Regions from separate parts of the Enterobacter huaxiensis genome, predicted to be linked through region 1. Evidence: predicted binding sites of a transcription regulator. Region 1 holds the regulator's gene; each other region holds the start of a gene.
What was found. Region 1 encodes sigma-54, which starts transcription at its own class of promoters, with help from an activator protein. Its sites were predicted from a motif close to GTTGGCACANNTTTCGCTNT; they were not measured.

Region 1 (5,805 bases):
CTCGTGCTGGCGGTGTTCTGGGGCGGCGGGATCGCCCTGTTCAGCATTCTGCCGGTACCGTTTTCGGCCGTGATGGTTGAACGTCAGCTCAGCGCATGGTTCACGGGGGATTTCAGCTACGTCGCCCACTCTGACTGGGTGAGCATGGATGAGATCTCGCCGTGGATGGGGCTGGCGGTGATTGCCGCAGAAGACCAGAAATTCCCGGAGCACTGGGGCTTTGACGTCGCGGCAATTGAAAAGGCGCTGGCGCATAACGAGCGTAATGAGAACCGCGTGCGCGGGGCATCTACGCTTTCACAACAGACAGCCAAGAATCTGTTTTTGTGGGATGGCCGCAGCTGGATGCGTAAAGGGCTGGAAGCGGGGCTGACGCTGGGTATCGAAACGGTCTGGAGCAAAAAACGGATTTTGACCGTTTACCTGAATATTGCCGAGTTTGGCGAGGGCGTATTTGGTGTTGAAGCGGCGTCACAACGTTATTTCAATAAACCAGCCAGCCGGCTAAGCATGTCAGAGGCCGCGCTGTTGGCTGCCGTTCTGCCGAACCCCATCAAATTTAAGGCTGGTGCGCCGTCAGGGTACGTGCGAAGCCGTCAGGCATGGATTATGCGCCAGATGCGTCAGCTGGGTGGGGAAGGGTTTATGGAGAGAAATAAGCTGATGTAGGGCGGGTAAGCGCAGCGCCACCCGCCAGAGACAGGGTTCAGTCTTCGTCAAACCCGGCGTTAAACAGGGCAATCACCGCCGCCAGCGCCTCTTCTTCCTGGGGACCGGTCGCCTCGACTTCAATCTGCCGGCCTTTGGCAGAGTCCAGCATCAGCAGTGCGATCACGCTGTTGGCCTCTGCCTCCGTGCCTTCATCGTTACGCAGCAGAACCTCCGCATCAAAACCCTGCATCAGTTCAAACAGCTTCATCGCCGGACGGGCGTGCATGCCCAGCTTGTTGGTGATTTCGACGGTCTGTTTTACGGTCATGTTTTACGTTTTTCCAGCGTGCGATGACGGGACTGAACGTTCTTCCCGCGCGAGCGGAAATAGTCGGCCAGCTGTTCGGCAATATAGACCGAACGATGTTTACCGCCGGTACAGCCAATCGCCACCGTCAGGTAGCTACGATTGTTTGTTTCCAGCATCGGTAACCATAGCTCAAGGTAGCTGCGCGTCTGGTAAATAAAATTGTGTACTTCTGTGTGCCTGTCGAGGAAGGCCGCCACGGGCTTATCCAGACCGGTCATTGGACGCAGTTTGGGATCCCAGTGCGGGTTCGGCAGGAAGCGTACGTCGAAAACATAATCCGCATCGATAGGTATGCCGTGCTTAAAGCCGAAGGATTCAAACACCATCGTCAGCTCGCGCTCACGCTTGCCGAGCAGGCGGGTACGCAGCATTTCTGCCAGCTCGTGCACGGACATTTCTGAGGTGTCGACAATCAGATCGGCACGGGAGCGCAGAGGCTCAAGCAGATCGCTCTCTTCATCGATGGCGCTTTCCAGAGAGAGATTTTTACTGGAGAGCGGGTGCAGACGTCGGGTATCGCTGTAGCGACGGATCAACGTGTTGCGGTCAGCATCAAGGAACAGCAGCTGCGGCGAGAAGCACTCCGGCAGATTGCTCATTGCCTGCTCAAACACTTCGGGTGATTCAGGCATGTTACGGACGTCAATGCTGACCGCCGCAGAGATTTGTCTGTCCGCAAGCGTCCGTGCCAGTTCGGGTAACAACACGACGGGCAGGTTATCTACGCAGTAAAAGCCCATATCTTCCAGCGCGCGCAGGGCCACGGACTTTCCCGACCCTGAACGGCCGCTGACAATCATCAACACCATGTTCCGTTTCTCCTCAGGACAACAGATGTAAACGCCATCCCCCGATTATGCATTATCCTGATTGCCTTCTGCTTCGGTGATTATCTGGTATAGCTCTTCATCACTTTGGGCTGAGCGCAGGCGACGACAAATGGTTTTATCGGCCAGACGTTTGGCAACCAGCGACAGCGTATGAAGATGCGTTTTCGTCTGGTCGGCCGGCACCAGCAGCGCGAAGAGGAGATCGACGGGCTGGTTATCAATGGCGTCGAAGGCGATAGGCGTTTCCAGCTGGACAAATACGCCGACGGCACGCAGGGTGTCCTCTTCCAGTTTGCCATGCGGGATCGCAATGCCATTGCCGATGCCGGTACTGCCCATTTTTTCACGGGTCAGGATCGCTTCAAATACTACCTGTGGCGGCAGGCCCAGCTGCTTTGCGGCCAGTTCACTGATGATCTCCAGCGCACGTTTTTTGCTCTGGCAGTGAACGCCACTGCGGGTACATTCCTGGTTCAGGACATTGCTCAGTTGAAGAGCGGAATCGTTGTTCATCATAATTTCACCTAAGCGCTAACCGTACAAATGGCCTGTTGTGTTTTACAACAGGCCGTCCTGCACCCGTTAACTGCCCGGACAATTAGTGTTGTTTCAGTTTATCTTTATGTTTATTAAGCTGTCGCGCAAGCTTATCAATCAAGCCGTCGATAGCCGCGTACATGTCTTGCCCTTCCGCACTGGCATGGAGTTCACCCCCGTTCACGTGCAGGGTTGCATCCGAGATATGAGTCACTTTCTCCACTTTCAACACAATATAGACCTGATTGATCCTTTCGAAATACTGCTCGAGCTTCGCGAACTTCGTGTTCAGGAAATCGCGTAATGCTTCGGTGATCTCGACATTGTGTCCTGTGATGTTGAGCTGCATAGTGTCTTCCTTATCGGTTGTGTCAGACCAGCTGTTTACGCTGGTTAGACGGCGGAATGGATAAAGACTCTCGATACTTCGCAACAGTACGACGTGCCACCATAATACCCTGGTCGGACAGCATGGTGGTTAACTTACTGTCACTCAGTGGCTTCGCGGGGTTTTCCGCGGCGATCAACTTCTTCACCAGCGCACGGATTGCCGTCGACGAGGCTTCGCCTCCGCCCTCGGTACTCACATGGCTTGAGAAGAAATACTTAAGCTCAAAAATACCGCGCGGACTGTGCAGATACTTCTGCGTGGTCACGCGAGAAATGGTTGATTCGTGCATCTCGACGGCCTGGGCGATATCCGCCAGTACCATCGGTTTCATAAACTCTTCGCCCTGCTCAAAGAAAGCCTGCTGCTGCTCGACAATACAGCGGCTTACGCGCAGCAGCGTATCATTTCGGCTCTCCAGACTTTTGATCAACCAGCGTGCTTCCTGCAGATTGCTGCGAATGTACTGATTGTCGGCGTCATTACGCGCGCTGGTGCACATGGAGGCATACTGCTGGTTGATTTGCAGGCGAGGGATGCTGTCAGAATTCAGCTCTACGACCCAGCGGTCGTTATGTTTTCGCACCAGCACATCGGGGATCACATATTCGGGTTCGCCGGTCTGGATCGACTGGCCGGGGCGCGGATCGAGGGATTGGATCAGGTTAACCGCTTCTTTCAGCACCTCTTCCTTCAGGCGCGTGACGCGCATCAGGGTGCGAAAATCGTGGTTTGCGAGCAGATCGAGATGGCTGCTGATGATCACGCGGGCTTCGTCAATCCACGGCGTCTCTTTGGCAAACTGAGACAGCTGGATCAGCAGGCAGTCGCGGAGATCTTTTGCGGCCACGCCGACCGGGTCGAAACGCTGAATGCGCTTCAGCACGGCCTCGATCTCTTCGAGTTCGATCTCATCGTTGCCGATGCTTTCCAGAATGTCGTCCAGCGTGACGGTCAGATAGCCGGTGTCATCCACGGCATCGACAATGGAGGTCGCAATAGCGCGATCGGTATCGGAGAAGGGAGTCAGTTCAACCTGCCACATCAGGTAATCCTGCAGCGACTGGGTGGTTTCTCCCTGATAGACCGGCAGCTCGTCGTCCTGGTAGTCTGCACGCGTGCCGGAAGGGGTCCCGGCGGTGTAGATTTCATCCCAGCTGGCATCAAGCGGAAGCTCATCCGGCATCTCTTTTTGTTCGAGTGCATCAACGGAGTCGAGCGTTTCAGTGTCTTGTGTTTCCTGGGTATCTACCTCGTCATGAAGATCGGTTTGCTCCAGCAGGGGATTACTGTCCAGCGCCTGCTGGAGCTCCTGCTGGAGTTCTAACGTGGACAGCTGCAGCAGACGGATCGCCTGCTGTAGCTGCGGCGTCATTGCCAGTTGTTGGCTGAGCCTTAATTGCAAACCTTGCTTCATGTTCAGAGCATTTTTCTCCGGTCCGGCGTTATGTTACCTCTACCCTATCAGAGTCTGAAGTCTTCCCCAAGGTACACGCGCTTAACATGCTCATCTTCGAGGATCTCTTGCGGTGTTCCGTGGGCGATCAGATGGCCCTGGCTCACGATATAAGCACGTTCACAGACGGCCAGCGTTTCACGGACGTTGTGGTCGGTGATCAGTACGCCAAGCCCGCTGTCACGAAGGTGCTCGATAATACGTTTGATGTCGATAACGGAGATGGGGTCAACGCCCGCGAAGGGTTCATCCAGCAGGATGAATTTCGGGTTTGCTGCCAGCGCGCGTGCAATTTCCACGCGGCGACGTTCCCCCCCGGACAGCGCCTGCCCGAGGCTGTCGCGCAGGTGTTCGATATGAAACTCTTCCATCAGCTCGTTGGCACGATCGTGGCGCTGTTCGTTAGTCAGATCGTCACGGATCTGCAGAACGGCCATCAGGTTATCGTAGACGCTCAGGCGACGGAAGATTGACGCTTCCTGAGGCAGATAGCCGATACCACGACGCGCGCGGGCATGCAGCGGCAGCAGGCTGATGTCTTCATCATCAATGATAATGTTGCCTGCATCGCGTGGCACTATACCCACCACCATATAGAAGGTGGTGGTTTTACCCGCACCGTTAGGGCCAAGCAAACCGACAATTTCACCGGAGTTGACAGTCAAACTGACGTCTTCGACGACGCGACGGCCCTTATACGCTTTCGCGAGGTTTTTTGCAGTTAATGTTGCCATAACGAATTAGTTACTCTTCTTTTGTGCCGGAGCCTGGCCTTTGCCTTTATCCTGCAGCTGCGACGGAACAAGCACGGTAGTCACGCGTCTGCCTTTCTCGCTGGAGGCCTGCATTTTCTGCTCTTTCACCAGATAGGTGATCTTGTCGCCGGTGATATTGCTGTCCAGCTGTTCCAGATAGGCGTTGCCTGTCAGGATGACCAGATCTTTTGCCAGCTCGTAATGCATATGCGACGCCCGGCCTTTAACCGGTTTGCCGTTGTCCTGCATCTGGTAAAACGTGGCCGGGTTGCCATAGCCATCGATAATCTCTTTGCCCTGTTCGCCACCCGGACGGGTAACGACCACTTTGTCGGCATTGATTTTGATCGTGCCCTGGGTCATCACGACGTTGCCGGTAAAGGTGACGACGTTACCCTGCATGTCCAGAGACTGCGTATCGGATTCAATGTGAATCGGCTGCTCAGTATCGCCAGTGACAGCAAGCGCGGGAAGACTGGCTGCCAACAGTGCGCTGGCGATAATAGCTTTAAGGCTGAGTTTGTTTGTTTTGAATTTCATAGGAGGTTCTAACCTTTTCAATCAGCTCGGCGTTTTTGCTGCGTAAGTTCCCGCGCATTCTCAGACCGCTGGAATTAAATGTTGTGCCATACAGTGTGACCAGATCCTGCGACGTGACATCCTGGGTGACCAGGTTTATCTGGGCATTATCCGTCGTGATTTTGCGCAGTTGAGAGTCTGCGGTCAGGGCGTTGACTTCAACGTGGCCATACAGATAAAGCATACGGTCATTCGTCAGTTTTGCCCGGTCAGATTTGATCGACCACGTCGGGACTTTG
Region 2 (5,805 bases), 610 kb from region 1:
GTATAGCTTTTTCGTCGTAAAAAGCGCGTGAGATCAGGTTGTTGGTGGAGAAAAAAGCCCATCCGGAGATGGGCTGAAAGTTTCCACGGCAACAACTAAAAACGGCTTGCGGGTCGCGCGTAAAGGGTCGCGCGAAGCCCGCTTAAACTTAAACGCTGTAGTACAGTTCGAATTCAACCGGGTGCGGAGTCATACGTACGCGGTCGTTCTCTTCGATACGCAGCGCGATGTAAGCGTCGATAGCTTCATCGGTGAACACGCCGCCAGCCGTCAGGAACTCACGGTCTGCGTCCAGCGCGTTCAGTGCTTCTTCCAGAGAGCCTGCAACCTGTGGGATCTCTTTCGCTTCTTCTGGCGGCAGGTCATACAGGTTTTTGTCCATGGCTTCGCCAGGGTGGATCTTGTTCTTGATACCGTCCAGGCCGGCCATCAGCAGCGCTGCGAAGCACAGGTATGGGTTAGCCGCTGGGTCCGGGAAGCGCACTTCGATACGACGTGCTTTCGGAGACGCAACAACCGGAATACGGATAGAAGCAGAACGGTTACGGGCAGAGTACGCCAGCATAACTGGTGCTTCGTAGCCTGGGACCAGACGCTTGTAGGAGTTAGTGGTTGGGTTCGCCAGGGCGTTGATCGCTTTAGCGTGTTTGATAACACCACCGATGTAGTGCAGCGCCTGCTCGGACAGACCCGCATACTTGTCGCCAGAGAACAGGTTAGTGCCGTTCTTGGACAGAGACATGTGGCAGTGCATACCGGAACCGTTGTCGCCAAACATAGGTTTTGGCATGAAGGTCGCGGTTTTACCGAAACGGTGCGCAACGTTGTGCACAACGTATTTGTAGATCTGAATCTCATCCGCTTTTTTGGTCATGGTATTGAAGCGGGTTGCGATTTCGTTCTGACCAGCGGTCGCCACTTCGTGGTGATGCGCTTCAACGACTAGACCCATCTCTTCCATGATCAGACACATGGTAGAACGGATGTCCTGTGAAGAATCGACCGGAGGAACCGGGAAGTAACCGCCTTTCACGCCAGGACGGTGACCTTTGTTACCACCTTCATATTTGGTGGAAGAGTTCCATGCGCCTTCGATATCATCGATAGCAACGTGGGAGCCTGAAATGGACGCGCCAAAACGGATGTCGTCGAACAGGAAGAACTCTGGCTCTGGCCCGAACAGAACGGTGTCTGCGATGCCGGTAGAACGCAGGTACTCTTCAGCACGTTTCGCGATGGAGCGTGGGTCGCGGTCGTAGCCCTGCAGCGTGCCTGGCTCGAGGATGTCGCAACGGATGATCAGAGTTGGTTCTTCGAAGAACGGGTCAATGAGCGCAGTGGTCGCGTCCGGCATCAGAACCATGTCGGATTCGTTAATGCCTTTCCAGCCACCAATGGAGGAGCCGTCAAACATTTTGCCTTCTTCAAAGAATTCGGCGTTCACCTGATGAGCAGGGATTGTGACGTGCTGTTCTTTGCCTTTGGTATCGGTGAAGCGCAGATCAACAAACTTCACTTCATGTTCGTTCAGCATCGTCAAAACGTGTTCAGCGGACATACTTAACTCTCCAGATTGGTCATTGTCGTCGTGGTAACGAGGTCTTCAACTTCTATCAAGGTGGCTGGTTGCCATCTTTTTGCCGTATTTTTTATAAAGCGAAATCTGTGCCAACTTTTAAAACACCCCCAAAAGGCGTTATCATGCGCACCATAGTGCAAAAGGGCTGCACCACTATGGATTTGTTGCACCAGTATAGTGCTTCAATGTGAACATTGAGCACCATATTGGTGCAATTTACGTTAAAGTGCCCTTTTACCGCTCCGTGAAAGCGATCACAAAGCATCTCTGCAATACTTGTTTGCGGGGGATGTTTGTGATCCTGTTTTGTAGTGCGATTAATCCGTGTACAATAACGCGCTATTTCTAAATGCCTGAGGCAAAGTTGTGATCGAAAATTTGCGTAACATCGCCATCATCGCGCACGTTGACCATGGTAAAACTACCCTGGTTGATAAGCTGCTGCAGCAATCCGGTACGTTCGACTCTCGTGCCGAAACTCAAGAACGCGTGATGGACTCCAACGATTTGGAGAAAGAACGTGGTATTACCATTCTCGCGAAAAACACCGCGATCAAATGGAATGACTACCGTATCAACATCGTTGATACCCCAGGGCACGCCGACTTCGGTGGTGAAGTTGAACGTGTAATGTCCATGGTAGACTCCGTTCTGCTGGTCGTTGACGCAATGGATGGCCCAATGCCGCAGACGCGCTTCGTGACCAAAAAGGCATTTGCCCATGGTCTGAAGCCGATTGTTGTAATCAACAAAGTTGACCGCCCTGGCGCGCGTCCTGACTGGGTTGTTGACCAGGTATTTGACCTGTTCGTTAACCTCGACGCGACCGACGAGCAGCTGGACTTCCCTATCGTTTACGCTTCTGCGCTGAACGGTATCGCAGGTCTGGACCACGAAGACATGGCAGACGACATGACCCCGCTGTACCAGGCGATTGTTGACCGTGTTCCTGCTCCAAACGTTGATCTCGACGGCACCCTGCAGATGCAGATCTCTCAGCTCGACTACAACAACTACGTTGGCGTAATCGGCATTGGTCGTATCAAGCGCGGTAAAGTTAAGCCTAACCAGCAGGTCACTATCATCGATAGCGAAGGTAAAACCCGTAACGGTAAAGTCGGTAAAGTACTGACTCACCTGGGCCTTGAGCGTATCGAGAGCGACATTGCTGAAGCTGGCGACATCATCGCTATCACCGGTCTGGGTGAGCTGAACATCTCTGACACCATCTGCGACACGCAGGCGGTTGAAGCGCTGCCAGCCCTGTCTGTTGATGAGCCAACCGTATCCATGTTCTTCAACGTCAACACCTCTCCGTTCTGTGGTAAAGAAGGTAAGTTCGTTACCTCTCGTCAGATCCTTGACCGCCTGAACAAAGAGCTGGTGCACAACGTTGCACTGCGCGTTGAAGAAACGCCAGACGCCGATGCATTCCGCGTTTCCGGTCGTGGTGAGCTGCACCTGTCAGTTCTGATCGAAAACATGCGTCGTGAAGGTTTCGAGATGGCGGTTTCCCGTCCGAAAGTTATCTTCCGCGAAATCGATGGCCGTAAACAAGAGCCATTCGAAAACGTAACGCTGGACGTTGAAGAGCAGCACCAGGGTTCTGTAATGCAGGCTCTGGGTGAGCGTAAAGGCGACCTGAAAAACATGAATCCAGATGGCAAAGGCCGCGTACGTCTCGACTACGTGATCCCAAGCCGTGGCCTGATCGGCTTCCGTTCTGAGTTCATGACCATGACCTCTGGTACCGGTCTGCTGTACTCCACCTTCAGCCACTACGACGACGTTCGTCCGGGTGATGTAGGTCAGCGTAACAACGGCGTTCTGATCTCCAACGGTCAGGGTAAAGCGGTTGCGTTCGCACTGTTCAGCCTGCAGGACCGCGGTAAGCTGTTCCTGGGCCACGGTGCAGAAGTTTACGAAGGCCAGATCATCGGTATTCACAGCCGTTCTAACGACCTGACCGTAAACTGCCTGACCGGTAAGAAACTGACCAACATGCGTGCGTCCGGTACTGACGAAGCAACGGTTCTGGTTCCACCGATCAAGATGACTCTGGAGCAGGCTCTGGAATTCATCGATGATGACGAACTGGTCGAAGTGACTCCACAGTCAATTCGTATCCGTAAACGTCACCTGACCGAGAACGACCGTAAACGCGCTATGCGTGGTCCGAAAGAAGACTAATACGGGTTAGCGTTTACGCTGTCCTGTATGTAAAAGCCGCTGAGAGATCAGCGGCTTTTTTATTAGAACGAATACCGTAACCCCAACCGAATCCGGTACTGCTCACGGTTGTAATCATTCCATCTGTCCAGCCACTGCAGCTCAAGATACGGCAGCCAGTTTCTGTCGATCTTATAGCTGAACTTATTGGTAATCTCCCAGTGATGATCTTTGCCATTCTTGCTGTGGTAATCGTTCACCCGCTGGAAAAAGTGCGGCTCAAAGGTGTAGAAAAACGCGTCCGTCACTTTGAAATTCCAGTAGCTGGCAAACTCGTGGGTGTCGTTCTTATCCATCTGCCCGCTGTAGTCCGGCGTATCATAATTGTTATGGTTATAGCGATAGCGGAACGTCAGGTTGAACCCGTCCGTAAATTTATAGTTGGTATCTAAATAAACCGCGCCGCCTGACCCCGCGCTGCTGTCGTTAATCAACCCGCCGGGCTGGAAGGTGAGTTTGTCGGTCGGTTTAAAGAGCGGATACCACCCCTCTATTTCGTTATAGCTGTGCTTGAGCTCATCCCATTTCCCCACGTTATAGGCGTTGGTGAACATCAGTCCCGCGCCCATGTCGAAGTTATATCCCGCGCGCAGGATTACCTCGTGCAGCTCAGATGCCGTGTTGTATGCTTCACGCGTTTCGACATACGCTCCGGCAAATACCGGGCAAGACACAGACGACACGATCAGTACAGTGATGATTCTTTTCATAATTTGTCCATGTATCAGGTACAGAAAGGCCTCCCTCCTGATTAACAGGAAGGAAATACTGGCCGGATTTATTGTTATAAAGTGACTGCTGACGCTTTATTGTTGGTGGTTATCTCAGAGGTATGCGTGGGTTGTTTTTTCCGTTTTCCAATCTCCTCAATGATGTAAGCGAAGCGTGCTTCGTTGAGTTTATAAAAAAGTCCCATAGTGATGGCGGCGATAATCGCCAGGCCGCAAGGCCAGAGAAAGATAAGCTGACGCAACCCCAGCAGCGTGCCCGCGCTCTGCACGGCATGCGGGATGTAGCCAATCTGAGTCAACATAATGCCGGGCAGGAAGCCGGCGAGGGCGGCAGAGATTTTGCGCGAGAAGGTGTAGCCGGTATAAACCGATCCTTCGGCGCGAATGCCGGTTTTCCACTCGCCGTAATCAACCGTATCCGGCACCAGCGCCCAGTTGAGGCTGTTGACAAACGCCGTACCGAAGAAGGCCATGCAGGAAAACAGTACGAACAGCAGTGAGCTGGTCCCCCAGAAGAAATTCAGCACGTCGCCCACCGCCCACAGCGTCAGCCCGCCCAGATAGACGGGCTTCTTGCCAAAACGCTTCACCGCGCCGGGCACCAGAAACACGCCAATCAGAATGCAGCCCATGCTGAAAAAGCCCATCCACGACAGCAGGTGCAGATCGTTCAGCACGTACTGGGTGTAATAGACCTGGATCGCCAGCTTGATGTTAAACGCGGCGAGGGTACACAGGTTGGCGATACACAGCACCAGCAGCGGCGGGTTACGAAAGATGGCGCAGAAAGACTTCAGGATGCCGGGCTTATGATGATCGGGCGTTATCTCGACATAGCGCTCTTTCACCCCGCTATAGCACCACCACATGCAGAACAGGCCACCGGTGACGAAGGCCAGCGCGGCCACCAGGTAGCCGAGCGAAGGCTGGCTGAAGAACAGCGCCTGAATGGGCATAAAGCCGACGGTGCAGAGCAAGAGTCCCACCGTTGCGCCGCCCTGACGCCACGCTGCAAGCTGCGCGCGCTCGTTCGGGTTTTTGGTCATTGCCGGAACCATCGCGCCGTAGGAGCAGTTCATCAGGCTATAGCACAGGCCAAACATCATGAAGAGCACGGTGGCCAGGGCCGTTTTCACCGTCAGGCTAAAGTCGTTGGCCATAAATTGCGCCGTGGCGACCAGCGCCACCGGGACGGAGGCGTAAAGAATGAATGGTCTGAACTTCCCCCTCGGGCCGATGTTGCGCCGGGAGTCCAGCAGCACGCCG
Region 3 (5,805 bases), 510 kb from region 1:
AGGGCAATCACCAGCACGCCGACCAGCAGCTTGAGGGCGGCAACAACAACCGCCAGCACCAGGCCGCCCGCGGAGAAGTGGGTCATCTGCCCCCACGGGAAGAAGACGCCGACAAACATCTGCAGCACCACCAGCTGCTTGAGGCTGATGCCCCACTTCAGCACCGCAAAGCCGTAGCCGCTGTATTCGGTAAGCGGCCCTTCCTGCAGCTCTTGCTCCGCTTCCGCCAGATCGAACGGCAGTTTGCCCATCTCAATAAAGGTGGCAAACGCGCAGGCACAGAGCGCCAGCACCAGCGGGATCGAGCGCGCCACAGGCCAGTGGTAAACGGTGTCGGTGATAAAGCTGATATGGGTGGAACCTGCGACCTGCGCGGCAACCCACAGCCCCAGCAGGAGAATCGGCTCCACCAGCACGCCGAGCATCGCCTCGCGGCTGGCGCCGATGCCGGTAAACGGGCTACCGGTATCCAGGCCCGCAATCGCAAAGAAGAAGCGGGCGATGGCGAAGAGGTAGATTAGCGTAATCAAATCGCCAAGCGCCGGCAGCGGCGAGCCCACCGTCACAACCGGCAGCGCGGTGGCGATGGTCAGCATCACGCCGACCATCACGAACGGCGTCAGGCGAAAGACCCAGCCTGCGGCGTCGGGTGCCACGCTCTGCCGAGAAAGCAGCTTGAAGAGATCGCGGTACTCCTGGAGCACGCCGGGCCCGCGACGGTTGTGCATTCGGGCGCGCGCCACGCGCGTGATGCCCGACAGCAGCGGCGCAGCGGCGAACAGCACCAGCGCCTGAAGTATTGCCAGTAACAGACTCATGTCAGGCTCCTCGTGAAATCACAATGACCACCAGCACCGCCAGCTCGATCAGCGCCAGACGGCGGAACAGCGCGGGCGCGGCGGCGCTCTGCCAGCCGGGTACCCAATCCACCGGATTTAGCCAGTGGCGCAGCTTCAGCACGGCGGCGAAATTCTCCTTCACCGGCATGGCGAAGCCGTGGGCGGTAATGACCATCGACTGCTCGTGTTCGTAGCCGCAGGCCCACGCCGCGCCGCGCGAGCGGGAGGCGAGACGGTCACGCCTGAAGAACAGCATCAGCACGAACGGCAGGAGCGGCGCGGCGACCAGCAGCAGCGCCACCATCGGCTGAGAAACGACGGTATGCGCCGTGGTCAGCGGCAGAGGAATGGCGTTGCCCAGCAGCGGAAGCAGCCACGGCGCGGCGACCCCGCCCGCGATGCAGCACAGCGCCAGCGCGACCACGCTCACGCCCATCAGTACCGGCGCGCAGCAGGCGTTTTCAGCTTCACGGGTGCGCGGCGCACCGAGGAAGGTGACGCCGTAAACTTTGGCCATACACATCACCGCCAGCGCGCCGGTAATCGCCAGGCCGACCGCCAGCAGCGGGCCGAGCAGGCGTGCGATAAAGACATCGCTCTGACCGAGCGCGAAGAAGGACTGATAAATCACCCACTCCCCGGCAAAGCCGTTCAGCGGCGGCAGCGCGGCCATCGCCATTAGCCCTACCAGCATCGCGAGTGAAATGACCGGCATCTTTTTGCCAATCCCGCCCAGCTTTTCAATATCGCGATGGCCGGTGCGGAACCAGACGCTGCCCGCGCCGAGGAACAGCGTGCTCTTAAACAGGCTGTGGTTGATGAGGTGATACAGACCGCCGATAAACCCGGCGGCAATCAGCGCCGGCTGGTTAAGCGCCAGCCCGGTCACGCCCGCGCCCATTCCGAGCAGGATAATGCCGATGTTTTCCAGGGTGTGGTACGCCAGCAGGCGCTGGATGTTGTGCTCCATCAGCGCGTACAGCCCGCCGACAAACGCGGTGACCATACCTGCCAGCAGCAGCACGATGCCCCACCACAGCGGAGGCTGTCCGCCGGCCAGCGTGATGCTCAGAATACCGAACAGCCCTACCTTCATGACGACGGTGGAGAACAGGGCAGCGGCCGGTGCAGAGGCGTTCGCATGCGCCTGGGGTACCCAGCCGTGCAGCGGGATAATCCCGGCCAGCAGGCCAAAACCGACGATGCCGAGAACCCAGACGTCATTGCCCAGCGCCTGGCCGTGAAGCGCGGCAAAGTCCAGCGTGCCGAAGCGCTGCCACACCAGCCAGCAGGCCAGCGCCAGCAGCAGGGTGCCAAGGCGCCCGAGCGCAAACCACAGCTTGCCGGAGGCGCTACAGCCCGTGAGGAACACGCCGCACAGGGCCATAATCTCGGCCATCACCACCAGCGCGCCGAGGTTGCCGGCAATAACGGAGCAGACCGCCGTCGCCATCAGCAGGTTGACCAGCAGGCCGTTGGCGAAGACGTGCTGATGGCGGTGCCAGTCGATGTTGAACAGGCTGATAAACAGCCCGCACAGGCCAAAGGTTACCAGCCAGATGGCGTTCAGCGGCGTAATCGCCACGGTGTGGCGGATCAGCGGCATGAGTGTGGCAACGGGTTGCCCGCCGAGCAGGACGATGCCGCCCGCCGCCAGCGTCATCAGGCTTCCGATCGCGCCGCCGATACCGGCGACCCAGCCGCTCAGGGTTTTATGAAAAGAGCAGATCAGCGCCAGCACGGCGGCAGCGGCAAAGTACGCCACGGCGCTGTTAATCATGGTGATGGCGTTCATTTCGCCCCCTCGTTAAGCGCCTGCAGAAGCGAAAGATCGCCGACGTCGGTATTAATGGTCAGCTCGCGCTTGCGCCTGCTGGTGCGGGCGATATCGCGAATGGTGACCAGAATCAGCGCTTTGGTCGGGCAGGTACGTACGCAGGCCGGGCCTTGCTCATCAAAGCTGCACAGGTCGCACTTCACCGCCACGGCGCGGATGCCGGGCACCCAGTCCAGCAGCGTGCTCACCTTCGCCGGAGCGGGTGGCGCAGGCGGCGCTTTCGGGGAGTTGGCATTCGCCGGGATATGCAGCGGGCGGCTGCCGGAAAATTCAATGGCGCCGAACGGGCAGGCGATGCCGCACAGCTTGCAGCTGACGCACAGGCTTTCATTCAGCTGGACGGCGCCGTCAACGCGGGTGATGGCGTTAACCGGGCAAACGCCCGCGCAGGGCGCATCTTCACAGTGGTGGCAGAGCTGCGGGGCAGACTCTTTCTCATTACGCATGACGCGCAGGCGCGGCATGGACTGTAGCCCGTGCAGGCGGTGCGTTTCCGAACACGCCGCCTCACAGGTTCGACAGCCAATACAGACCGTCGAGTCAGCAATTACAAAACGGTTCACCGGGCAATCCTCTGGTGATGGTCATTTTTGACGAAAAACTGTCGTATCGACACGTCTCGTCACTCGATACTCAGGCCACGTGCGCCGAGGATTTTCCGTCCATCAGCTGCTTCAGATTGACCGGTAAATCATGCTCAACCGCGGTGTAGAGAACGTTATAAACCGGCGCGATTTTCTCCAGATAGTGCTCAAGCACCTGCTGGCGATCGCGGTTGCTGACATGTCCGTCCACCATGCCGTCGGCCATCAGCTGCGCCTTCGCAATACACTGTTTTTCCCCCTCTTTTGTTTCGAGGTAGTACTCAATGGTGTGGCTGTTAAAGCTCTCTGCCAGGGTGACGTTAATCGTAAAGTGACCAAATAACACAAAGCGCATATCCCCCTGCGATGCACAGCTCATGGCGTGGTGCAGGCGGGCTTTCGACAGGGTGATCCCCTGAACCAGAGAGTTGCAGTAGTGGTGCCACTGATCCTGCAGCTGCTGGTGACGCTGCGCGATGTAATCCGCTTTTTCGCTAATTTCCCAAATAGTCATAGAAGGTATCCGCTGAATGGAGATAGCCGCTGTTAAGCAGATTCCGTGCCAGTTTTTAACGCATTGAATTTCAAATGGTTTAGTAATACTGGCGCTGTCATTACCGGCGTGTCGACGTGTCATTTCGACAGCGTTGACATCGTCACGCCCTGACAAAAACCAAGCTGGCACCGTTATTGCATTCAATGGCGCAAATCATTGAGGAGGCGTCATGCACGAAATCACCCTCTGCCAGCGGGCCCTGGAACTTATCGAACAGCAGGCAGTGCAAAACCGCGCGAAGCGCGTCACCGGCGTCTGGCTAAAGGTCGGCGCGTTTTCCTGCGTCGAAATCAGCGCCCTCACCTTCTGCTTTGAGCTGGTGTGCCGCGGCACGCTGGCGGAGGGCTGCGAGCTGCATATCGACGAGCAGCAGGCGGAGTGCTGGTGCGAGCAGTGTCAGCAGTACGTCACGCTGCTGTCATCGAAGGTTCAGCGCTGTCCGCAGTGCCAGAGCGCCGGGCTGCGCATCGTGGCGGACGACGGCATGCAGATCCAACGCCTCGAAATCGAGAAGGAGTAAAGTATGTGTAGCACCTGCGGTTGCGCCGAAGGCAACCTGTATATAGAAGGGGATGAACACCGTCCTCACTCCGCGTTTCGCTCCGCGCCCTTTTCGCCTGCCCCGCGTCCCGCTGCGGCGTTGACCGGTATTACCTTCGCCCCGCAGCAATCCGCCGCAGGCGATCTGCACTACGGCCACGGCGAGGCGGGAACCCACGCGCCGGGCATGAGCCAGCGCCAGATGCTGGAGGTGGAGATCAACGTGCTGGACAAAAATAACCGGCTCGCCGCCCGCAACCGCGCCCGCTTTGCCGCTCGCAATCAGCTGGTGCTAAACCTGGTCTCCAGCCCCGGCTCCGGCAAAACCACGCTGCTGACGGAAACGCTCAGGCGCCTGAACGCGCATACGCCATGCGCGGTGATCGAAGGCGATCAGCAGACGGTAAACGACGCCGCGCGCATCCGCGAAACCGGCACTCCGGCGATTCAGGTCAACACCGGCAAGGGCTGCCACCTGGACGCGCAGATGATAGCCGATGCCGCATCGCGCCTGCCGCTGGCGGATAAGGGCATCCTGTTTATTGAAAACGTCGGCAACCTGGTCTGCCCGGCGAGCTTCGATCTTGGCGAACGACACAAGGTGGCGGTGCTCTCCGTGACGGAAGGTGAAGACAAGCCGCTGAAATATCCGCATATGTTCGCCGCGGCCTCCATCATGCTGCTCAACAAAGTCGACCTGCTGCCGTACCTGACCTTTGACGTGGATAAGTGCATGGCCTACGCCCGGGAGGTGAACCCGGACATTGAGATCCTGCTGGTCTCCGCCACGCGCGGAGACGGCATGGACGCCTGGCTGAACTGGCTGGAGAGTGAACGATGTGCATAGGCGTACCGGGACAAATCCATTCCATTGACGGGAATCAGGCCAAAGTGGAGGTCTGCGGCATCCTGCGCGATGTCGATCTGACGCTGGTGGGCAGCACCGATGAAACCGGCGCATCGCGCCTCGGCCAGTGGGTGCTGGTGCACGTGGGGTTTGCCATGAGCGTGATTAACGAAGCGGAAGCCCGCGACACGCTCGACGCCCTGCAAAACATGTTCGACGTAGAGCCCGACGTCGGCGCGCTGTTATTTGGCGAGGAGCGTTAACCCATGCGCTACGTTGATGAATACCGCGCGCCGGAGCAGGTGATGCAGCTTATCGGGCACCTGAAAACGCGCGCGGCGCTGCTGAGCTACACGAAAGAAAAACCGCTTAGGATCATGGAGGTGTGCGGCGGGCATACCCACGCCATCTTCAAGTTTGGCCTCGACCAGCTGCTGCCGGAGAACATCGAGTTTATCCACGGCCCCGGCTGCCCGGTGTGCGTTCTGCCGATGGGCCGCATCGACAGCTGCATTGAGATAGCCAGCCAGCCGGACGTCATCTTCTGCACCTTCGGCGACGCGATGCGCGTGCCCGGGAAAAAGGGATCGCTGCTGCAGGCG
Region 4 (5,805 bases), 530 kb from region 1:
TCTCTGGCGCTGGATCTGGCCGAGTACGGCATTACCGTGCATTCGCTGATGCTCGGCAACCTGCTCAAATCGCCGATGTTCCAGTCCCTGCTGCCGCAGTATGCCACCAAGCTCGGCATTAGCGCCGACGAGGTGGAGCAGTATTACATCGATAAAGTGCCGCTGAAGCGCGGGTGCGACTATCAGGACGTGCTGAACATGCTGCTGTTTTACGCCAGCCCGAAGGCGTCTTACTGCACCGGGCAGTCGATCAACGTGACCGGCGGGCAGGTCATGTTCTAATCGAGCGGCCTGATGCCCTCACCCTAACCCTCTCCCTGTGGGAGAGGGAACAAAACAAGGAGTCAATATGGTTACCGCACTCATCACCGTCGCCGCCCTCGCCTGGCTGTGCCAGATGGCGTTTGGCGGCTGGCAGATCCACCAGTTTAACCGCGCGTTTGACGCCCTGTGCCAGAAAGGCCGCGTAGGCGTCGGGCGTTCCGGCGGCCGCTTTAAGCCGCGCGTAGTGGTGGCGATTGCGCTGGATGAAAACAACCGCGTCTGCGATTCGCTCGTCATGCGCGGGATAACCGTCTTCGCCCGCCCGGTGAAAATCCAGGCGATCAACGGCATTTCGCTGCAGGAATTGCAGCCTGATGTGATCTTTCCCCATGATTCGCTCTGTCAGAATGCACTATCATTAGCGCTTAATCTGAAACATGGATAATTTCGTTGTGAAAGCTATATGCTTGCGAAATTATCATTTCGCAACGTAAGGAACGAAGCGCCTATGAAACCACGTCAGCGGCAGGCGGCCATTATTGAGCATCTGCAAAAGCAGGGAAAATGTTCGGTAGAGGATCTGGCCCACTACTTTGACACCACCGGCACGACAATACGCAAGGACCTGGTATTGCTCGAAAACTCTGGCGCAGTCATTCGAACCTACGGCGGCGTTGTGCTGAATAAAGACGAAGCCGATCCGCCAATCGACCACAAAACGCTGATCAATACGCACCAGAAAGCGCTGATTGCGGAAGCCGCCGTCACGTTAATCCACGACGGTGACTCCATTATTCTTGATGCGGGCAGCACCGTCCTGCAGATGATCCCGATGCTCAGCCGCTTTAACAACATCACGGTGATGACCAACAGCCTGCATATCGTCAATGCCCTGTCCGAGTTCGACAGCGAGCAAACCATCCTGATGCCCGGCGGCACCTTCCGTAAAAAATCGGCGTCATTTCACGGCCAGCTGGCGGAGAACGCCTTTGACCACTTCAGTTTTGATAAACTCTTTATGGGCACCGACGGCATCGACCTGAACGCGGGCGTCACCACCTTCAACGAGGTGTTCAGCGTCAGTAAAGCGATGTGTAACGCCGCGCGGGAAGTGATATTGATGGCTGACTCGTCAAAATTTGGCCGCAAAAGCCCTAATATCGTCTGTAGCCTTGAAAGCGTCGATAAGCTGATCACCGACGCGGGCATCGACCCGGCGTTCAAAAAAGCGCTGGAAGAGAAAGGAATCGACGTGATCGTAACCGGAGAGAGAGATGAGTGATTTTCTGTTAGAAACGGGCCGCCATACCTTAATGCTGGAACTGCAGGAGGCCAGCCGCCTGCCGGAACGTCTGGGCGACGATTTTGTCCGCGCGGCAAACACCATTATTCAGTGCGAAGGCAAAGTGATCGTCGCGGGGATTGGTAAATCCGGCCATATCGGCAAGAAGATTGCCGCAACGCTTGCTAGCACCGGCACCCCGGCCTTCTTCGTCCATCCTGCCGAAGCGCTGCACGGCGATCTGGGAATGATCGAAAGCCGCGACGTGATGCTGTTTATCTCCTATTCCGGTGCGGCCAAAGAGTTAGATCTCATCATTCCGCGCCTGCAGGAGAAGTCCGTTGCCCTGCTGGCGATGACCGGCAAATCCCGCTCGCCGCTGGCATTGGCAGCGAAGGCCACGCTGGATATTTCCGTTGAGCGTGAAGCCTGCCCGATGCATCTCGCCCCGACCTCCAGCACCGTCAACACGCTGATGATGGGCGACGCGCTGGCAATGGCTGTAATGCAGGCGCGCGGCTTTAACGAAGAAGATTTCGCCCGCTCGCATCCGGCGGGCGCGCTCGGCGCACGCCTGCTCAACAAGGTTCACCACCTGATGCGCACCGACGATGCCATTCCGCAGGTCAAACTCGACACCAGCGTCATGGACGCGATGCTGGAGCTGAGCCGCACCGGGCTGGGGCTGGTCGCGGTGTGCGATGAGAACGGGCACGTCAACGGCGTCTTTACCGACGGCGACCTCCGCCGCTGGCTGGTAGGTGGCGGCAAGCTGGAAACCCGGGTTTCTGAAGCGATGACCAAAGGCGGGCTGACGCTGAACGCAGAAAGCCGCGCCATTGAGGCCAAAGAGGTGCTGATGAAACGCAAAATCGCCGCCGCTCCGGTCGTGGATGAAAGCGGCAGGCTGTGCGGGGCCATCAACCTGCAGGACTTCTACCAGGCCGGGATTATTTAACCCTTCAGCCCCAGACGCTTCGCCAGCCTGTGCAGGTTGGCGACGTCCATTTCCAGCGCCCGCGCGCACGCCGCCCAGCTGCGGTTGTTCAGTTCCAGCGCGCGGGTAATCATCTGACGCTGAAACGCCTCTGTTGCTTCACGCAGATTCTCATTGGCAATTTCCGGTACAGCCGGAGCAACCGCCTGTACGCTCTCATCATGCAGGGCAAAATGTTGCGCGTGGATCACCACTTCATCGCCCGAGCGCGTCGCCCGCGCCAGTACCACCGCGCGGTGAATCGCATGCTCAAGCTCGCGCACGTTGCCCGGCCAGCCGTAGCTCAGCAAGTGCGTTCTCGCCCCCGGGCTTAACACCACGCGAGAAAGTCCCATTTTGAGCCGACACTGCTCGCAAAAAAATCCGGCCAGCAGAACCACGTCCTCACCACGCTCGCGCAGCGGCGGAACGGAGAGCGGGAACACGCTCAGGCGGTGGAACAGGTCGGCACGGAAATTGCCCGCCAGCACCTCTTCCCGCAGGTCGCGGTTGGTTGCTGCCAGCACGCGTACGTCTACTCTCAGGCTGCGGTCATCTCCCACGCGCTGGATATCGCCGTACTGCAGCACGCGCAGCAGCTTGGCCTGCAGCGAGAGCGACAGCTCGCCGATTTCATCAAGAAACAGCGTGCCGTTATCGGCCATTTCGAACTTGCCGCTGCGGTTGCTGATGGCCCCGGTAAACGCCCCCTTAACGTGGCCGAACAGCTCGCTTTCCGCCACGCTTTCGGGCAGCGCCGCGCAGTTGAGGTACACCAGCGGGTTGACCGCGCGCGGCGAGGCTTCGTGAATCGATTTCGCCACCAGCTCTTTACCGGTGCCGGTTTCCCCGAAAATCAGCACGTTTAAATCGGAGGCGGCGACAATCTCAATCTCCTTTTTGAGCTGCGCCATGCCCGGCGAAAGACCGATCATCTCGGTGTGCGCGACCTGCTCAAACGCCGCCGGGCTGCCGGGCAGGATGTTCTGGCTCTCCAGCTGTTCAATAAGCAGGGCATTGTTCAGCGCCCCGGCGGCCAGCGCCGCAATCAGGCGCAGCTCTTCGTCGCTGAATGTATCAAACTGGTCCGGCGACATGCCGTCGAGCGTTAGCGCGCCAATCAGGTTTTGGCCGGCAAACAGCGGCAGCCCGATACAGGCGTGCACCTTCAGGCTCTCCTGCCCCGGGATCAGGCCGTCGTACGGGTCGGGCAGATCGCTGTCCGCCGGGAAACGCACCACGTCCCCCGCGCGGGCGATGGTTTCCAGACGCGGGTGGCCTTCGAGGGTAAAGCGCCGCCCCAGCACGTCCTGCGCCAGCCCGTCGATGGCCAGCGGAATAAACTGTCGCCCTTCATAGCGCAGCAGGGCCGATGCATCACACTCAAGCACGTGGCGCAGCGTGGAGATCAGCCGCTGAAAGCGGTCCTGATGGCCGATACCGGTTTGCAGCTCAATGGCGATCTTCGCCAGCACGTCTACGGAAAAGCTCATCTGCACCTCATAGTCTTTTTGACAATTCATAATGTCATAATGACCATTATTAAGATAGTCATAATGACTACCCATAAAGAATGATAAACTTAAAAACTGTTTAAAATCATATAAATAAAAAGTTGGCACGCAACTTGATATAGCTAAACCATCTTATTTGAACACACCGTATTAAACTGAGGTTGCTATGTCTATTCTGGTTAAAAATAACATTCATTGGGTTGGTCAACGTGACTGGGAAGTGCGTGATTTTCACGGGACGGAATACAAAACCCTGCGCGGCAGCAGCTACAACAGCTATCTCATTCGTGAAGGTAAAAACGTGCTGATCGATACGGTCGATCACAAGTTCAGCCGCGAGTTCGTGCAGAACCTGCGCAGCGAAATCGACCTGGACGCTATCGACTACATCATCATCAACCACGCGGAAGAGGACCACGCCGGCGCGCTGACCGAGCTGATGTCCTACATTCCGAACACCCCAATTTACTGCACCACTAACGCCATCGACTCCATCAACGGCCACCACCACCATCCGGAGTGGAATTTCCACACCGTGAAAACCGGCGACTCGCTGGATATCGGCAACGGCAAACAGCTGATCTTCGTTGAAACGCCGATGCTGCACTGGCCGGACAGCATGATGACCTACATGACAGGCGACGCGGTGCTGTTCAGCAACGACGCCTTCGGCCAGCACTACTGCGACGAGCGCCTGTTCAATGACGAAGTGGACCAGACCGAACTCTTCGAGCAGTGCCAGCGCTACTACGCCAACATCCTGACGCCGTTCAGCCGCCTGGTGACGCCAAAAATCACCGAGATCCTCGGCTTCAACCTGCCGGTAGACATGATTGCCACCTCCCACGGCGTGGTATGGCGTGAGAACCCAACCCAGATTGTCGAGCTGTACCTGAAGTGGGCGGCGGACTATCAGGAAGACCGCATCACAATCTTCTACGACACCATGTCCAACAATACCCGCATGATGGCGGACGCTATTGCCCAGGGCATCAACGAAGTTGACCCGAACGTGGCGGTAAAAATCTTCAACGTGGCGCGCAGCGATAAGAATGAGGTATTGACCAACGTCTTCCGCTCCAAGGGCGTGCTGGTGGGCACCTCCACCATGAACAACGTAATGATGCCGAAAATTGCCGGCCTGGTAGAAGAGATGACCGGCCTGCGCTTTCGCAACAAGCGCGCCAGCGCGTTTGGCTCCCACGGCTGGAGCGGCGGCGCGGTAGACCGTCTGTCTACCCGTCTGCAGGATGCCGGTTTTGAAATGTCCCTGAGCCTGAAGGCGAAATGGCGTCCGGATATCGACGCGCTGGAAATCTGCCGCCAGCACGGCCGCGACATTGCACGTCAGTGGGCGCTCGCTCCGCTGCCGGAAGCGGCTGCTAAACCCACCGAACAGCAGGAAGCCTGCGCCTGTGCCGCCGCGGCAGCCGCGGACCTCGGCCCACGCATGCAGTGCAGCGTCTGCCAGTGGATTTACGACCCGGAACTGGGCGAGCCGCTGCAGGATGTTGCCCCGGGGACACCGTGGAGCGACGTGCCGGACAACTTCCTCTGCCCGGAATGTTCACTCGGTAAAGACGTCTTTGACGAACTGGGTACGGAGGCAAAATGAGCAACGGTATCGTCATCATCGGCTCGGGCTTTGCCGCCCGCCAGCTGGTGAAAAATATCCGCAAACAGGACGCCAGCGTGCCGTTGACGGTGATTGCCGCCGACAGCATGGACGAGTACAACAAGCCGGATTTAAGCCACGTGATGAGCCAGAA

Region 2: a site for sigma-54 is predicted at 1,654-1,673, ahead of glnA (glutamate--ammonia ligase). Genes of this name have one in related genera too.
Region 3: a site for sigma-54 is predicted at 3,938-3,957, ahead of hypA (hydrogenase maturation nickel metallochaperone HypA). Genes of this name have one in related genera too.
Region 4: a site for sigma-54 is predicted at 4,137-4,156, ahead of norV (anaerobic nitric oxide reductase flavorubredoxin). Genes of this name have one in related genera too.

The regions. Positions count from the first base shown of each region.
Region 1 covers NZ_CP043342.1:534,031-539,835, forward strand. Annotated here, with positions in the region: gene mtgA (monofunctional biosynthetic peptidoglycan transglycosylase) at 1-669, shown strand, start outside; gene npr (PTS phosphocarrier protein NPr) at 707-979, opposite strand; gene rapZ (RNase adapter RapZ) at 976-1,830, opposite strand; gene ptsN (PTS IIA-like nitrogen regulatory protein PtsN) at 1,876-2,367, opposite strand; gene hpf (ribosome hibernation promoting factor) at 2,450-2,737, opposite strand; gene rpoN (RNA polymerase factor sigma-54) at 2,760-4,193, opposite strand; gene lptB (LPS export ABC transporter ATP-binding protein) at 4,241-4,966, opposite strand; gene lptA (lipopolysaccharide ABC transporter substrate-binding protein LptA) at 4,973-5,527, opposite strand; gene lptC (LPS export ABC transporter periplasmic protein LptC) at 5,496-5,805, opposite strand, start outside.
Region 2 covers NZ_CP043342.1:4,824,327-4,830,131, reverse strand. Annotated here, with positions in the region: gene glnA (glutamate--ammonia ligase) at 149-1,558, opposite strand; gene typA (ribosome-dependent GTPase TypA) at 1,946-3,769, shown strand; gene ompL (porin OmpL) at 3,832-4,518, opposite strand; gene D5067_RS22965 (MFS transporter) at 4,593-5,805, opposite strand, start outside.
Region 3 covers NZ_CP043342.1:1,043,747-1,049,551, reverse strand. Annotated here, with positions in the region: gene D5067_RS05070 (respiratory chain complex I subunit 1 family protein) at 1-818, opposite strand, end outside; gene hycC (formate hydrogenlyase subunit 3) at 820-2,634, opposite strand; gene D5067_RS05060 (4Fe-4S dicluster domain-containing protein) at 2,631-3,239, opposite strand; gene hycA (formate hydrogenlyase regulator HycA) at 3,310-3,774, opposite strand; gene hypA (hydrogenase maturation nickel metallochaperone HypA) at 3,986-4,336, shown strand; gene hypB (hydrogenase nickel incorporation protein HypB) at 4,340-5,203, shown strand; gene D5067_RS05040 (HypC/HybG/HupF family hydrogenase formation chaperone) at 5,194-5,466, shown strand; gene hypD (hydrogenase formation protein HypD) at 5,470-5,805, shown strand, end outside.
Region 4 covers NZ_CP043342.1:1,064,905-1,070,709, reverse strand. Annotated here, with positions in the region: gene srlD (sorbitol-6-phosphate dehydrogenase) at 1-282, shown strand, start outside; gene gutM (transcriptional regulator GutM) at 350-709, shown strand; gene srlR (glucitol operon DNA-binding transcriptional repressor SrlR) at 773-1,546, shown strand; gene gutQ (arabinose-5-phosphate isomerase GutQ) at 1,539-2,504, shown strand; gene norR (nitric oxide reductase transcriptional regulator NorR) at 2,501-4,015, opposite strand; gene norV (anaerobic nitric oxide reductase flavorubredoxin) at 4,203-5,651, shown strand; gene norW (NADH:flavorubredoxin reductase NorW) at 5,648-5,805, shown strand, end outside.